DNA from 2 places in the Paenarthrobacter sp. R1 genome. Region 2 is predicted to be linked to the other one. Evidence: riboswitches for the same ligand, from Rfam matches in the RefSeq annotation. Region 2 holds a riboswitch; the other holds the start of a gene.
What was found. A riboswitch is a leader RNA that binds a small molecule or an ion and turns the genes downstream of it on or off. The one in region 2 is predicted to bind S-adenosylmethionine.
Positions count from the first base shown of each region.

Region 1: another riboswitch for S-adenosylmethionine. It lies ahead of QN084_RS08040 (DUF1737 domain-containing protein); the one in region 2 lies ahead of metX (homoserine O-acetyltransferase MetX).

Region 1 covers NZ_CP127115.1:1,649,163-1,656,620, reverse strand. Annotated here, with positions in the region: gene QN084_RS08055 (hypothetical protein) at 1-93, opposite strand, end outside; gene QN084_RS08050 (O-succinylhomoserine sulfhydrylase) at 103-1,311, opposite strand; gene QN084_RS08045 (rhodanese-like domain-containing protein) at 1,315-1,725, opposite strand; gene QN084_RS08040 (DUF1737 domain-containing protein) at 1,722-1,988, opposite strand; SAM riboswitch class IV at 2,001-2,114, opposite strand; gene QN084_RS08035 (NtaA/DmoA family FMN-dependent monooxygenase) at 2,281-3,609, shown strand; gene QN084_RS08030 (aromatic amino acid ammonia-lyase) at 3,612-5,165, shown strand; gene QN084_RS08025 (PLP-dependent cysteine synthase family protein) at 5,159-6,220, shown strand; gene QN084_RS08020 (carboxymuconolactone decarboxylase family protein) at 6,289-6,771, shown strand; gene QN084_RS08015 (amino acid permease) at 6,985-7,458, opposite strand, start outside.
Region 2 covers NZ_CP127115.1:3,903,744-3,911,201, forward strand. Annotated here, with positions in the region: gene QN084_RS18610 (VOC family protein) at 9-647, opposite strand; gene QN084_RS18615 (bifunctional o-acetylhomoserine/o-acetylserine sulfhydrylase) at 884-2,200, shown strand; SAM riboswitch class IV at 2,360-2,475, shown strand; gene metX (homoserine O-acetyltransferase MetX) at 2,491-3,630, shown strand; gene QN084_RS18625 (hypothetical protein) at 3,617-4,030, opposite strand; gene QN084_RS18630 (ATP-binding protein) at 4,307-5,407, opposite strand; gene QN084_RS18635 (SGNH/GDSL hydrolase family protein) at 5,490-6,305, opposite strand; gene QN084_RS18640 (alpha/beta hydrolase) at 6,383-7,030, shown strand; gene QN084_RS18645 (RNA-binding S4 domain-containing protein) at 7,027-7,257, opposite strand; gene QN084_RS18650 (DMT family transporter) at 7,281-7,458, shown strand, end outside.

The sequences.
Region 1 (7,458 bases), 2.3 Mb from region 2:
GGTATAGACGCGGGGCACCGGAGATATTCCCGCCAGCCACACGACCGAACCCGCAACAATGACAGCCCCCGCGCGGCGGTATGGATGCCTCATGGCATGAGATTAGACCTGTTTGAGGGCCTTCTCCAGATCCAGGATGAGGTCGTTGACGTCCTCGAGCCCAACGGACAACCGGACCACGCCGTCGGAGAGCCCGATGGCTGCACGGCCTTCGGGTCCCATGGCCCTGTGGGTGGTGGTAGCCGGGTGGGTAATGAGCGACTTCGAGTCGCCCAGGTTGTTGGAGATGTCGATGACCCGCAACCCGTCGAGCAAAGCGAACGCGGCTTCCTTGGCGGAGCGGCCGGACGACGGCGAAAGCTCGAACGTCAACACGGTACCGCCGGCCTTCATCTGCTTGGCGGCCAGCTCATACTGCGGGTGGGATGTGAGCAAGGGGTATTTGACCCAGTTGATCGCAGGCTGATCTTCCAGCCATTCGGCAATCTTCAGCGCAGAGGCGGAACTGTGGTTCACCCGCAGGCCCATGGTCTCCAGGCCCTTGGTCAGCACCCACGCGTTGAACGCGGACAATGACGGCCCGGTGTGCCGCATGAGTTGCTTGACCGGGCCTTCGATGAACTCCTTGGTGCCCAGGATCGCGCCGCCCAGTACGCGGCCTTGGCCGTCGATGTGCTTCGTGCCGGAGTACACAATGACGTCGGCGCCGAGCTCGCCGCAGCGCTGGAGCAGGGGAGTGGCAAAGACGTTGTCCACCACCACTGTTGCCCCGGCGGCGTGCGCGAGCTCGCTGACGGCTGCGATGTCCACGATCTCCTGCATCGGGTTGGAGGGGGACTCGAAGAACACCGCGGTGGTGGGCTCGGAGAGGGCAGCGCGCCACTGGTCCAGGTCGGGGCCGTCTACGAACACGGTCTCCACGCCCCACCGCGGCAGGATCTCGTTGAGGATCACGAAGCAGGAGCCAAAGAGCGAGCGGGCGGCAACCACCCGGTCGCCGGCGCCCAGCAAGGCACCAAGGGCGGTGAAGACTGCGGACATGCCCGACGCCGTCGCGAAGCAGGCTTCGGTGCCTTCAAGGAGACGCAGCCGCTCCTGGAAGGTGGCAACGGAGGGGTTGCCGTAGCGGGAGTAGACGAAGCGTTCGTCTTCCCCGGTGAAGGCGCGCTCGGCAGCTGCCGCCGACTCGTAGACAAAGCCGGAGTTGAGGAAGACGGGCTCCGCCGTTTCCTGGAAATTGGTGCGGTCAAGGCCACCGCGAACGGCTTGGGTGTCTGGATTCCAGCCGGCGGCGTCAGGGTTGAAAGTCACTTCTTATTCGTTTCCAAGGTTGGTTGGCAGGCCGCGGTTTTTCCAGCCGTTGACGGTCCGTTCGCCGTAACGGTCCGGTTCACCTTCGAAGCCTTCGAGGACGTTGTAGGCGGTGAAACCTGCCTGGGTTGCGGCGATGGCCGCAGCAATGGAGCGCTGGCCGGACCGGCAAAGGAACACAAGCTCAACGCCGTCTCCCTCGGGTGCCTGTTGCTGCAGGTCTTCGATGAAGCGGGAGTTCGGGACGCCGCCTGCAAGGTTCCACTGGATGAACAGGGGATCGTTTTCCGTGGCCTTGGTGTCGGGGATGCCGATGTGGGCCCACTCGCCCTCGGTGCGGACGTCCACCAGGATGGCACCGTCCTGCAGCTTCGCCCAGGCATCCTGCGGGGTCAGGTCTCCGGCGTAGCTCATGCGTGGCCCTCGAATGCTGCCTCGTCCTCGTAGTTCTCCAGCTCATCCACGGCATTGGCCACGGCGGCATCCGCGCTGGCGACGGCGGCAGGCAACACCACTGCCTGTGCCACGATGACGTCCGTTCCGTTGAAGGTGGCCGACGGGCTGCCATGCAGGACGTAGCCTTCAGCGAGGGCGTTGCTGATCCGTTCGCAGAAGTCCCGGGTGTCCGGGCCCGTGATCAAACGGTAGGAAAGTCTCTCTTCGATGGGTTCAGGCATTAATGTGCTCCTCAGTCACGCTTGCAGTTCGAAGTGTCGAATACGCCGAGTAGTCACCTGAGGCACCCCGCCGCGGGAGAGGGTTGCCGACCAGCAAGTCAGGGCTTGGCGCTGGTACTCATTACTCAAGAAGAAAATAACATCCGCGGCCGTTGCGACGCATGTGGCGGGTGTCCCGCCGTCGTCATGTTGCGTAACCGGACCGGCCGCCGGGACTGGACCATTTAAGACGTCACGGGAGCATAATTGACGCAATACGACCCCCTGTAACTTCGCATGAAATCAGGTCGCGGTGAACGGACAGAGCAGTTCTACACTCAAGCCCATGCTGCATTTCGGATGGTTCGTGGGCCATGGATTCGGTGTCCAGGGCTGGGGGACTCCCGGCTACAGCCTTGGCTATGACTGGAAGAAGCCTGCGCTCTACCAGGAGGCGGTCAGGGCTTTTGAACGGTCGGGGCTGGACCTGTTCATCATCGAAGATTCACTCACCGTCCCGGACACGTACGGCGGCACCGCGGAAGTGTCGCTCGCGCACGCGTCCTTCGCTCCGAAGCACGATCCCTTGGCCCTGGTGCCGTACCTGCTGTCCGCGACGGAACACCTCGGCATTGTGCCCACCATCAGCGCGTCCTTCTACCCGCCTTTCACCGCGGCCAGGCTCCTTGCCACCCTGCAGCATTTCTCCGAGGGCCAACTCGGCTGGAACGTGGTGACCTCCGGCAGCGACCTCGCCGCGCAGAATTACGGACTGGACCAGCAGATCGAGCACGACCTGCGTTACGAGAAGGCGGAGGAATTCGTCGACGTCGTCCGGCGGCTTTGGCGGAGCTGGGAACCGGACGCCGTGCTGGAGGACGTGGAGGCAGGCCGGTTTGCGGACCACACCAAAGTCCATCCCATCAACCACGACGGGCAGTTTTTCAAGGTCCGGGGTCCGCTGAATACGGCACCCCTTCCCGAGGAACCGGTGTTGGTTCAGGCCGGCGCATCGCCGAGGGGCAAAGCGTTCGCGGGCGGCCACGCCGACGTCGCCATCGCCCTGGCCCGCGGGGTAGACGGGATGAAGGCCTACCGCGATTCCATCCGTGCCGAAGCCGCCAATGCCGGGCGGAATCCCGACGACGTCAAGGTACTTTTTGTCCTCAAGCCCACCGTGGTGGGGTCTGCTGCGGAGGGGGAGGAACTGCGGGCACGGCGCAAGGAACTGACCCAGCGCGACATCGACAGCCAGCTCAACTCGATCTCCTACCTTTCGGTGATCGACTTCAAGCAATTCGACCTCGATCAGCCCCTCCCCGAGCTGAGCACCAACAGTAACCAAGGAACGCTGGAACACTTCGCCAAAGCTGCTCCTCCCGGGTCCACGCTGCGGCAGATCCTGCAGGCCCGCAGCGGCGGCGCCGGTGATTCGATCATCGGGACCGCCGGAGAGATCGCCGACTACCTAGAGGAGACGGGCGAGGCCGTGGGCGGTGACGGCTTCCTGTTTTCCGGGTTCGTCGATCCGGTGACGGTGCATGGGGTCCTGGACAAACTGACTCCCGAACTTCGTCGCCGCGGCCTGCTGAGGAAAAGCTATGGCAACGGCGGTTTCCGGCAGAATCTCCTGGATTTCTGACCATGTTTCCGGAGTCGAAGGTGCTGCTGATCGGGACGGCGCCAGTGCATGCAGAAAGCATCGCCATGGCGGCGGCGGACGACTCCTGCCACGTGAAACTCAACCATGATGCCCTGACTTTGATCGGCCGTTCACGGGAAGTCGTGGAGCACGTGGCGGCCTCCGGCGAGCGGGTTTACGGCCTCAACACCCTCCTGGGGTCCGGCCGCGATACCGCTGTTGAGGAAGGCTCCATCCTTGCCTACCAAGTGCAGGTGGTCAGGTACCACAACAGCGGGGTGGGACCCTACCTGAGCCGCGCCGAAGCACGTGCCGTGATCCTCGCCCGCCTGGTCGGATTCAGTCGCGGCGGCTCCGGCGTCCGGCCCGAAACAGCCCGCTTCTACGCCGACCTCCTGAACCGTGGCGTCCACCCCGCCATCCCGGCCGAAGGTTCGGTGGGCTCTTCCGACCTCACCCAACTGGCCGCCGTCGCCGCCGTCGCGATCGGTGAGGGAGAAGCGCTTGACGCGTCCGGCGTCCTGGTGCCCGGCGCCAAGGCCCTCGCGGACGCCGGACTTCAGCCCCTCACGCTCCACGCCGGTGAGGCCTTGGCCCTCGTCAGCGCCAATGCCTATTCGGTAGGTGCCGGCACCCTCGCCTTGCTGAGGTTGCGGCATGTGGCCCGGCTTGCGGACGTCGCGCTCGCCCTCTCCCTGGAAACCATCGCAAGGTACGACGGCGGCGGCGACCTCAGCCCCTTCTCGCCGGCTATCCAATCGGCCAAGGCCGTGGACGGCCAACGGGAATCGGCCGCCGCCGTCCGCCGCCTGTTGAGCGGCGGGTGGCTGGAAGATGTACGGCCGGAAGTTTCCGTGCAGGACCCCCTGTCCTTCAGGGCTGCGCCTCAGACGCACGGGGCGTTCAGGGCCTCGGTGGGGCAGTTGGCGGCAGCGTTGGACGTGGAATTGAACGGCAGGGGTGACAATCCGCTGGTGGACCTCGAATCGGGGCAGATGGTCTCCGGGGGCAACTTCCAGCCGATGCAGCTGGCGTTGGCCTTCGAGGGCTTGCGCTTGGCGCTCGCCCACGTGGGCATTCCGAGTGAACGCAGGATCGCCAAGCTCTACCCGCCGCAGCGTGCCATCCGGGCGAAGCATCTTGCCGCCGCGGCCGGGTCCGGCCTGGTGCAGGAAGAGTTGCCGGGGCTGCTGTGGTACTCGGCGGCCGGGCTCCTCGCCGAACTGAAATTCCTGGCAGCGCCGGCCACCCTTGGCGCACCCACCTTGTCCGCCGACGTCGAAGACCATTCAACCCTCGCGCCGCTCGCCCTGCAGCAACTGGTGAAATCCGTGGACGCCGTGGAGAAGCTGCTCGCCATTGAGGCCCTGACGGCGTCCTATCTGCTGCTCGAAGCGGGAGCTGCGCAGCCGCTGGGCAAGGGGACCGCCGCCGTCGTTGGCCGCCTTGCCGACGTCCTTGCAGACCGGCCGTCCGCCCCGGAACTGGTGGAGCACGCGCGGCGGGAGCTTCGGATTGTTGTTGACGGACTCCGGCAAGGTGGAAACGAATGGTGACGACGGCACATCGGAAGCACGGCGCGCATGCTGCAACGGTCCCTCCCGATGCGTTGGACGCCTCCGTGCTGGAGAGGGTAGGGAACACCCCGCTGGTGAAGCTCGAAGCCCTGGGCCGCGGGTTGGGCAGCAGCATCCACATTAAGCTTGAGTCGGAGAATCCCGGCGGATCCATCAAGGACCGGACGGCCTTGAGCATGGTCCGGGCAGCCGAACGGTCCGGCGAGTTGAAGCCCGGGGCCACCATCGTGGAGAGTACGTCGGGCAATACGGGGATCGGCCTCGCGCTGATCGGGCGGCTCACCGGGCATCCGGTGGTGGTGGTCACCGGCGACACCATTTCCTCGGAAAAACTCGCCGCCTTGCACAGCTACGGTGCGCGGGTGATCCTGACCGATTGGAGTGCGCCGTCCGAATCCCCGGAGAACGCCCGGGCCGTGGCTGCACGCGTTGTGGAGGGGACCCCCGGAGCTTGGCGTCCCATGCAGTTCGACAACCCGGCCAACCCCCTGGCGCATTACCGGACCACGGGACCGGAAATCTGGGAACAGACCGGGGGCGCCGTAACCCACTTCGTGGCGGGCATCGGCACTGGCGGGACCATCAGCGGCAACGGGCGGTACTTGAAGGAACGGGTGGCGAAGGAGCGGCCGGGCGGGCACGTAGAAGTGGTGGGCGCCGATCCCTACGGCTCCGCCTACAGCGGTGGCCATCCCGGCGAAATCCTGGTGGATGGCGTGGGGAACTCATGGCCGGCCGCGGAGTGGCCCAAGATCTTCGACCGCTCGATCGTTGACCGATTCCTCCGCATCCCCAACGACGAGGTCTACACAGTGGTGCACCGGCTTCTTGACGAAGAGGGCCTGTCCTTGGGGCCGTCGTCGGGACTCACTGTGGCAGCGGCCTTGCGGGTGGCCAGGGCGGCGCCCCATGGTTCGGTGGTGGTGGCGATAGCCCCCGACGCCGGCACGAACTACCTCAGCAAAGCCTTCAACCCGCAGTGGCTGGCTGAGAACCACATCCGCCTCGCGGTGGACATCGTCCCCGGCGAGTGATCCCTCTATCACGTCCCGCCGGGTTTTGGGCGGCGCTCTATCACGTCCCGTTGCGCTAGGCTCCAAGCATGCCCGAACAGGAGACAACGCCGCGCCTCGCCGGCTATCTGGACAAGCAACAGCCGGACCTCTACGCCACGTTGACGCACTACTCGCAGCAGTTAGTGGATGAAGCCGACCGGGTGGGGATTCCGCGGAAGACCTTGGAACTCATCAACTACCTGTGTTCGCAAATCAACGGATGCGCGTTTTGCCTGGACCTTCATCAACGGCGGGCCTTGAAGTACGGAGAGACGGAGCAGCGGTTGTCCCTGGTTGCCGTCTACAGGGAAGTGGGGCTGTTCGAGGCCGCAGAGGTCCTGGCCATGAAGATTGCCGAGCAGATCACCCGAATGAGCACCTCCAGGCCCAGCGCCGAGCTCTTCGCTGAAGCCCGGGAGCACTATTCGGACGAGCAGATCAGCGTGATTTGCATGGCAGCAATCGGCATCAATGCCTTCAACAGGCTGTCCATACTGAGCGAGCATCCGGTCCGGGTGGCCAAGAAGTAGCTGTCCAGGCGTACCTCCACGACCCTCTTTGGGCTCACTAGGCGCCGCTAGGCCGGGTTTTCCCGGCGTGTTGGGCCTCCGCCGTCTCAAAGTGGGTGGTGGCGGCACACCCTGCCGAGGCTTCGAGGGCTTTTAGATAGAGATTTGCAGACGAAAGCAGCCCCCGTGCAACCAATGAAGGTTGCTCGGGGGCTGCCCTGGTTCCAAATGAGGTCAGGAGCCTACAGAGGCCTTGCCCTCGACCGCTCGGGGGAGCCGCCGGCGTCGTCCGTACTTGAAGTAGAAGACGGCGTAGCAAGCACCAACGAACGGGATGCCGAACAGCAGCGCTGCAACCTGGTTGGGATCGAAGGCGATGCCCACCAGGGACACAACGCACAGCGCAAACGCGAGGATTGGTACCAGCGGGAACAGCGGAGCGCGGTAGGGGAGCGAGGAGAGGTCGCCGCCGTTCCGTACGAAGGTCCGCCGGTAAACGAAGTGCGAGGCCACGATGGACATCCAAACGCCCACGGTTGCGAAGCCCGCAACAGAGACCAACACAAGGTAAACAGTGGCGGGTGCCACGACGCTGCTGATCAACGATGCCAGCCCGCCCAGCATGCTGACGCAGAGTGCGACCATGGGGATACCGCGCTTGGTGAGTTTTCGGAACGCCTTGGGCGCATGGCCCTCGTCGGCGAGGGA
Region 2 (7,458 bases):
GAACAGCGTCAGATGGTGACGGCTCCTGCGGCGGTTTCGAAAGTGACGGACATGATGCCGGGGGTTCCGTGCGGTGCCATCCACTGGACGGCGACGTCCTCGAGCGGCTTCTCCACGGGTTCACCCAACCACTCGGTCACGCGCTCTGCGGAACCGGCGATGGTGAGGCTGGACATCTTGACGTCGCTCTCGTAGACCTTGGACGGGTGCAGGGAGGGGTCGCCTTCCCACTTGAGCATGTACGGCACCTGCGGGTCGGCGATCAAGCCGAGGATGCCGATCTGCTGCCACACGAGTTCGCGGCCGTCCGGGAACTTGCGGTTGCCCGGTACTGCGGAGCGGCCGAGGCGTGCTTCGAACGGGGCAAGGTCGTCAACGGCGACGCACCAGCCCATCCATCCACCGCCGGCTGCCGAGCGTGCCCGGACTGCCTGGCCAAAGGGTGCCTTATCCGAAGCGGGGTGGTCCAGGACCTCCACGACTTCAAGGTATTTGCTGTCCGCGAGGGGAATGATCATGTTCCGGGTGCCGAAGCGGGGGTGCACTCCGCCCCGGACTGCGTCCACTCCCAGTGCTGCGGAAATTCGTTCGGTAGTGGCCAGGAGGCCATCTTTTTCACAAGCGTAAGAGACGTGATCCATGCGCATGGCTTCATCTTGGCACTTTGTGATTCGGGTCTCAGCTAAGTCTTGCCTAACTAAGATGGGATGTTACGGCGTGCCCTGAGGCCGGGCACCGTCCCCGGCCCTGTCCCGTCGCGGAAAGACCGAAAAATACTGTCTTCGTCATAAAGGTGGGTAATTCCGTGCCGGCTTCCTAGACTGGCCGCAGTTCCAAGCACTCCCCGTTACTAAACCCATGCGCTACGAAGAGGAGCCACGTCATGTCCCAGGGATGGTCTTTCGAAACCCGCCAGATCCACGCAGGCCAGGAGCCGGATGCTGCAACCGGTGCACGCTCGCTGCCGATTTACCAGACCACTTCCTTCGTGTTCCCCAGTGCGGAGAGTGCCGCCAACCGGTTTGCGCTGGCGGAACTGGCTCCCATCTACACCCGCATTGGCAACCCCACCCAGGACGCAGTGGAACAGCGCATTGCCAGCCTTGAGGGCGGGCTCGGGGCCCTGCTGCTCAGCTCGGGCCAGGCGGCGGAGACCTTCGCGATCCTGAACATCGCCGAGGCCGGTGACCACGTGGTGGCCAGCCCCAGCCTGTACGGCGGAACCTACAACCTCCTGGCGCACACCCTGAAGAAGTTCGGTATTTCCGTGACCTTCGTCGAGGATCCGGACAACCTGGAGCAGTGGCGCAACGCCGTGCAGCCCAACACCAAGCTGTTCTTCGGCGAAGTTGTATCCAACCCCCGCCAGGACGTGCTGGACATCGAAGGCGTCGCCGCGGTTGCCCATGAAGCGGGTGTCCCGCTGATCGTGGACAACACGCTTTCCACGCCCTACCTGATCCGTCCCATCGAGTGGGGTGCGGACATTGTGGTCCACTCGGCCACCAAGTACCTGGGTGGCCATGGTGCTGCCATTGCCGGGGTGATCGTGGATTCCGGAAACTTCGACTTCAGCCAGGACCCGGAGCGCTTCCCGAACTTCAACACTCCCGACCCCAGCTACAACGGCCTGGTCTACGCCCGCGACCTCGGCAAGGACGGCGCCCTCGGCGCCAACCTTTCCTACATCCTGAAGGCCCGCGTCCAGTTGCTGCGCGACCTTGGTTCCGCAGTATCGCCGTTCAACGCCTTCCTTATTGCCCAAGGCCTGGAAACCTTGAGCCTGCGGGTGGAGCGTCACGTGGCCAACGCCACCAAGGTGGCCGAATGGCTTGAAGCCCGTGACGACGTCGAAGCGGTCGCCTATGCGGGCCTGCCGTCCAGCCCCTGGTACGACCGTGGCCGCAAGTACGGTCCCCGTGGCACGGGGGCCGTTGTTGCTTTTACCATCAAGGGTGGCGTCGAAGCCGGCAAGCGCTTCGTCGATGCCTTGGAACTGCACTCCCATGTGGCAAACATCGGTGATGTCCGTTCCCTGGTCATCCACCCGGCGTCGACCACCCACAGCCAGCTGACCGCGGAACAGCAGGCCGTTGCCGGAGTAAACCCGGGCCTCGTCCGCCTGTCCGTGGGAATCGAGCACATCGATGACATCATTGCCGACCTCGAGGCCGGATTCCGCGCGGCAAAGGGTGCCTGAACCCGCCTGACGTGCGTCGCGGCGGGCCGCCCGGATTGAGGATTCTTCGCCGGGCGGCCCCGTCACGTGCGCGTTCGTGAACTAAAACGCCCTGAACCGTCATACTGCTGTCACATTCTTCGCCAGAACGGCCGTTCTCTTCCTAAACTCTAGGTGTTAGGTCATGAGTGCCAGCGATCAGCCCCGGCTTGCTGGCCGGCAACCCTCCTCCGCGGTGGGGTGCCCCGGGTGAGGACCTGGCCTGCCGCAATAACGGCGGCGGGCAAGCGCGAGGTTTAGGTGTCAAAGGAATGACCATTACTGCCACATCCCTTCCCACGTCGGAAGAACAGGACGGAACCGTCAAATACGCCCGCGTGGGTTCCCTGGAGCTGGAAGCCGGCGGGTTTCTCCCGGACGTTGTCCTGGCCTATGAGACCTGGGGCAAGCTCAATGCCGACGCCTCAAACGCCGTCCTCGTGGAGCACGCCCTGACGGGTAGTACGCATGTTGCACGCGGCGCCTCGGACGAGGAAGGCTGGTGGGAGCAGCTCGTTGGCCCGGGCGCAACGATCGACACCAACAGGTTCTTTGTCATTTCCATCAACATCGTGGGCGGCTGCTACGGCAGCACAGGGCCGTCGTCGCAAGCCCCGGACGGCAAGCCCTGGGGCTCCCGTTTCCCACTGGTGACCCTGCGCGACAGCACAGTGGCCGAAGCCCGGCTCGCCGACGCCTTGGGGATCCGGCAGTGGCATGCAGTGCTGGGCGGCTCGATGGGCGGGGCGCGCGCCTTGGAATGGGCAGTGACCTTCCCGAACAGGGTGGAGCGCTGCGCCGTGATTTCCGTAGGTGCCTACAGCACCGCGGAGCAGATCGCGTTTGCGCAGGCACAGACGCTCGCAATCCGCCAGGATCCGAACTTCAACAACGGTGACTACTACCATGGCCCGGCACCTGAAACCGGCCTTGCCTTGGCGCGGCGGATTGCCCACATCACGTATCGTTCCGCGCTGGAGCTGGACCTCCGCTTCGGCCGGGAAGCGCAGCCGCAGGAGAAACCGCTGACCGCCGCCGTGCTGGGGGAGCGGGGGCGCTACCAGGTGGAGAGTTACTTGGACCACCAGGGCACCAAGCTGGTGCGCCGCTTCGATGCCAACAGCTACATCGCGATCACCGAGGCCCTGATGTCCCACGACGTCAGGCGGGGACGCGGCCCGCTCAAGGAAGCGTTGTCCCGGGCCACGGCACAGTTTTTTGTGGCGGCCGTGAACTCCGACCGGCTCTACTTCCCGGCACAGTCGCACGAACTCGCCGAAGCCTTGCCGGGCGACGTCCCGGTCCACATCATCGAAGCCCCCATCGGGCACGACGGCTTCCTCACGGAGATCGGCCAGCTCGCGGGCCAGCTGGGCGCAGCCTTCTTTGCCGAAGACTTCAGCCGTTCATGATCTCGCCGCGCTGCTTCATGTAGTCCTCCATGGCGATCTCGCCGTTGCTGAACTTCGCGTCCAGCTCTGCGAGCTTCCGCGCCCGGTAGCCCTGCGGCGCAGAGCCTCCACTTGCCGGGGGCGGCACCTGTGGTGAAGCGCCCGACGGCGGTACCTCCGGCGGCGTTGCATCAGCCGGGCGGATGTCGGCGGGTCCCGTCGGATACCCGGGGTAGTTCTGCGGCGGATAGGCCTGGCCGGGGTAGTTGTGCGGCGGGTAGCCTGGCCCGGGAAGGTTCTGCGGCGGGTAGCCACGGAAGCCGTCGTTATGGATTCGGCGCGCCTTGGACCGGTTGTACATGCGGATTCCAACTGGAATCACCCATGAGCAGACGATGATCCAGAAGATCAGATTGTTCACAGTGGAGCCCTCCTAGGTCCTATCCCAGCTTAGCCCCGTCGCGTCAGGGCTTCGCCGCCGCGGCAGCCCAACCATCAAACCTCCAGGTTGGGGAGCGCCAGACAAACCAAAAAGAGAACTACTTTGCCGACGTGAGTAGGGTCCAGAGAGCTCCGAACGCGAAAAATGATCCCATCAAGATGTATACGAAGCCCAGGCCCTTGATACGAGCCTACACCGATGACTTGTTTTGGCAGCCTACGGGATCGGGCTCGGCGCACTAGTACCGTGAGATGACTAGTCTGTGTTCAGATTGCGCAAATACTGTCGAAGGCCCGGTATCGCGAAATCGATCTTCCCGTGGCCGGCAGGTTCCACCAGGCCGGCGGCGAGCAGGCGCGAGCGATAGTTGGCGACTAGATTGGTCTTTGCCTTCAGCCTCTCTCCAAGGTCTCCGGCGATCGAAGGACCGTCATCCTGCGCCATTGCGCGAAGGAACTGGAGGTCCTTTGCCGACACGGTTGAGAGTGCGGCTTCGATGACCGTGCGGGCATTGCGCCTGTGGGCGGCCTGTACCGCGCGGTCCGCCTCGGCATCTGTCAGCGTGCCGTTGTTATTTTCCGCTTCGCGCCAGAGGAAGTAGCCGACGAGCTGGATCAAGAAGGGGTAGCCACCGGTCGACTCGGCTGCCTTTTGGACCAGGTGGGGCGGGACACGGAAGCCGGCGGTGGCGAAGATGGAGGCGAAAGACCGTTCAACGTCGCGGATGCCCGCCGCATGGAGGTCGATTTTGTCGGCCCGGCGCAGGAACGTGGCAACGCCTTCATTGAGCAGGTCGGATACGGCTGCAGGCAGTCCGGCGAATACCAGGCCGATCGGCATCCGGTCCTGGATGAAGTGCTGGACGCTGGCCGCCAATTGAGCGAGTTCGTTGCGGTCGGCGGCGTGGATTTCATCCACCGTGATGATCAGGCCGGTGTGTTTGTTGTCGAGGATGTGGAGAAGTTCTTCGCCGAGCTTGCGCCATGCTACTTGGCGTTCGGGTGCCAACTGGGTGGTGATGCTGAATCCTGCGGCGCCGATGGCGGTGATCCGCCGGTTCTGCGGACCGCTGCCAAGTTCCTGGGTCAGGCTGAGCATTTCCTCGCCGACGCGACCCATGAAGCCTTCCGTTGCAGTCTCCGCGATGACTGCCCAGCCTTCTTGGCGGGCGGCGTCATGGACCTCCCCGAGCATCACCGTCTTGCCGATCCCGCGGGCTCCGGTGAAGATCGTGAGCAGTCCCGGTGCCCCGGAACCAAGCCGCAAACCGTATTTGAACTCATCAAGCAGGCCTGACCGTCCAATGATTTCCGGAGGAGTTGCTCCTGCTGAGGGCCTGAATGGATTCTCGATCATGTATCAAGCTTATGAGTCGTTGTGAGTTTTGTGAGTTTGGCGCTCCTGGTGAGGCTTATGAGTTTTGTGAGTATCCTCATGGTCAGTTAGCACCTGAAACGGGACCCGGCGTCGGGCGCTTTGGCGTGATGCCGTCCCCGGAAGACTGGTGCCGCAACCTGCGGATGACCCACGGAACGAAGTACTCGCGGGCCCACACGAGGTCCGAGGACCTGGCTTCGCGCCACGTGCGCGGCGGGAGCGGTTTGGGTGCCATCGGTTCCAGGGTGTGCGGCACGTTCAGTGCCTCCAGCACCATGGTGGCGATGGTGTGGTGGCCCAACGGCGAGAAATGCAGCCGGTCCACGTCCCACATCTGCGGATCAGCGAGTTGCCGCAGGGACCACATGTCGGCGACCACTGCGTCGTGCCGGGCGGCGACGGTTCGCAGGTTCTCGTTGTAGATGGCTACCTTGCCGCGGATCCGGCCAAGCACCGAGGACGCCGTGTCAGGGCCATTGAACAGCACCACGGTGGCGCCGCCCGAGCTGAGCTCCTGGACGGCGGCATCGAGCTTGGTGGCCAGCAGATCGGGGTCCCCGCCGGGGCGGATGAGATCGTTGCCGCCAGCCGAAATGGACACCAGATCCGGCTTGAGTTCCAGGCACGGCCCCACCTGTTCGTCCACGATCTGCTGCAGCAGGCGCCCGCGGATGGCGAGGTTGGCGTAGGCGAAATCGGCATGCCCTCGCCCGAGTTCCTCGGCCACGCGATCGGCCCAGCCGCGGAACCCGCCCGGGCTCCCGGGTTCAGGATCTCCGATGCCTTCGGTAAACGAATCTCCCAGCGCCACGTACCGGCTCCAGGGATGCTTTTGGACAGTTCCTCCGGGCGTCACCAACGAATTGCTCTCACTCACGATTCATATCCTGCCCCGTACATGCGAACCTACGCGACCGTAAGTTGTTACCCGCGGGTAACTGCAAGAATGGACCCATGACTGAAGCCGTAGCTTTTCCCGCACCCGTTGTCCTGTGGTCCCATGACGAAGCCGAACGGGCCGGCAAGCCCCTTCTGGTCCTGCTTCATGGATACGGCTCCAACGAGGACGATCTCTTCAGCCTCGCCGGCCTGCTGCCCGCCGACTTCGTCGTGGCCTCCCTGCGGGCTCCCATGCCCATGGGCCCCGGGTTCACGTGGTTCCCGCTGACTGCCTCGATCGACTACTCCCTGGACGCCGTGAAGCTGGCGGCAGAGTACGCCCTCGAATGGTTGGACACCGTCAAGGCGAACCACTCGTCCGTGACGTTGCTGGGGTTCTCCATGGGCATGGCCATGGCAACCACCATGCTCCGGTACCGGCCCGCCGACTTCGCTGCCGTCGTCGGGCTTTCAGGCTTCGTGATCGACGCCGGAGCTGACGCGGACTTCCGCGACGACGAACTGGACGGCTCGGTGCCGATGTTCTGGGGACGCGACCAGCAGGATCCGGTGATCACTCCGGACAAGATCGAATACACCATGGGCTGGGTCCGCAAGCATGTGGACCTCACCAAGGTGCTTTACACGGGAATGTGGCACGGCATCAACCAGCAGGAAATCGGCCACGTGGGCGAATTCCTCACCCACAAGGTACTTGGCTAGGAACGGCCGGCGATCCTGACCGTCTGGCCGTTCACTGTGACGGTGTCGCCGGGATGGAGTTGGCGGCCGCGGCGTTCTTCGATGTCGTTGTTGACCTTGACCAGTCCGTTCTTGATGAGCTCCGTCGCCTCGACCCCGTCCTCCACCAGGTTGGCAAGCTTCAACAGTTGGCCCAGGCGGATCATGTCGTCGCGGATGGGAATCTCTTCGATTTCGGGATTGCTCATAGAGCAATAATGCCTGAAGTAGTGTGGTGACAGTGCCGAATCCTTCCCACCGTCCCGCCTTTCCGCTTGCCCTCGGGCTGCCGCTTGCCCTGGTGACAGGCCTGGTCCTGCCGCTCCAAGGCCGCATTAACGGGGCGCTCGCCGTCAAGCTCGAGGACGGCATTACCGCTTCTGTGGTGAGCTTCACCACAGGCCTGGTGG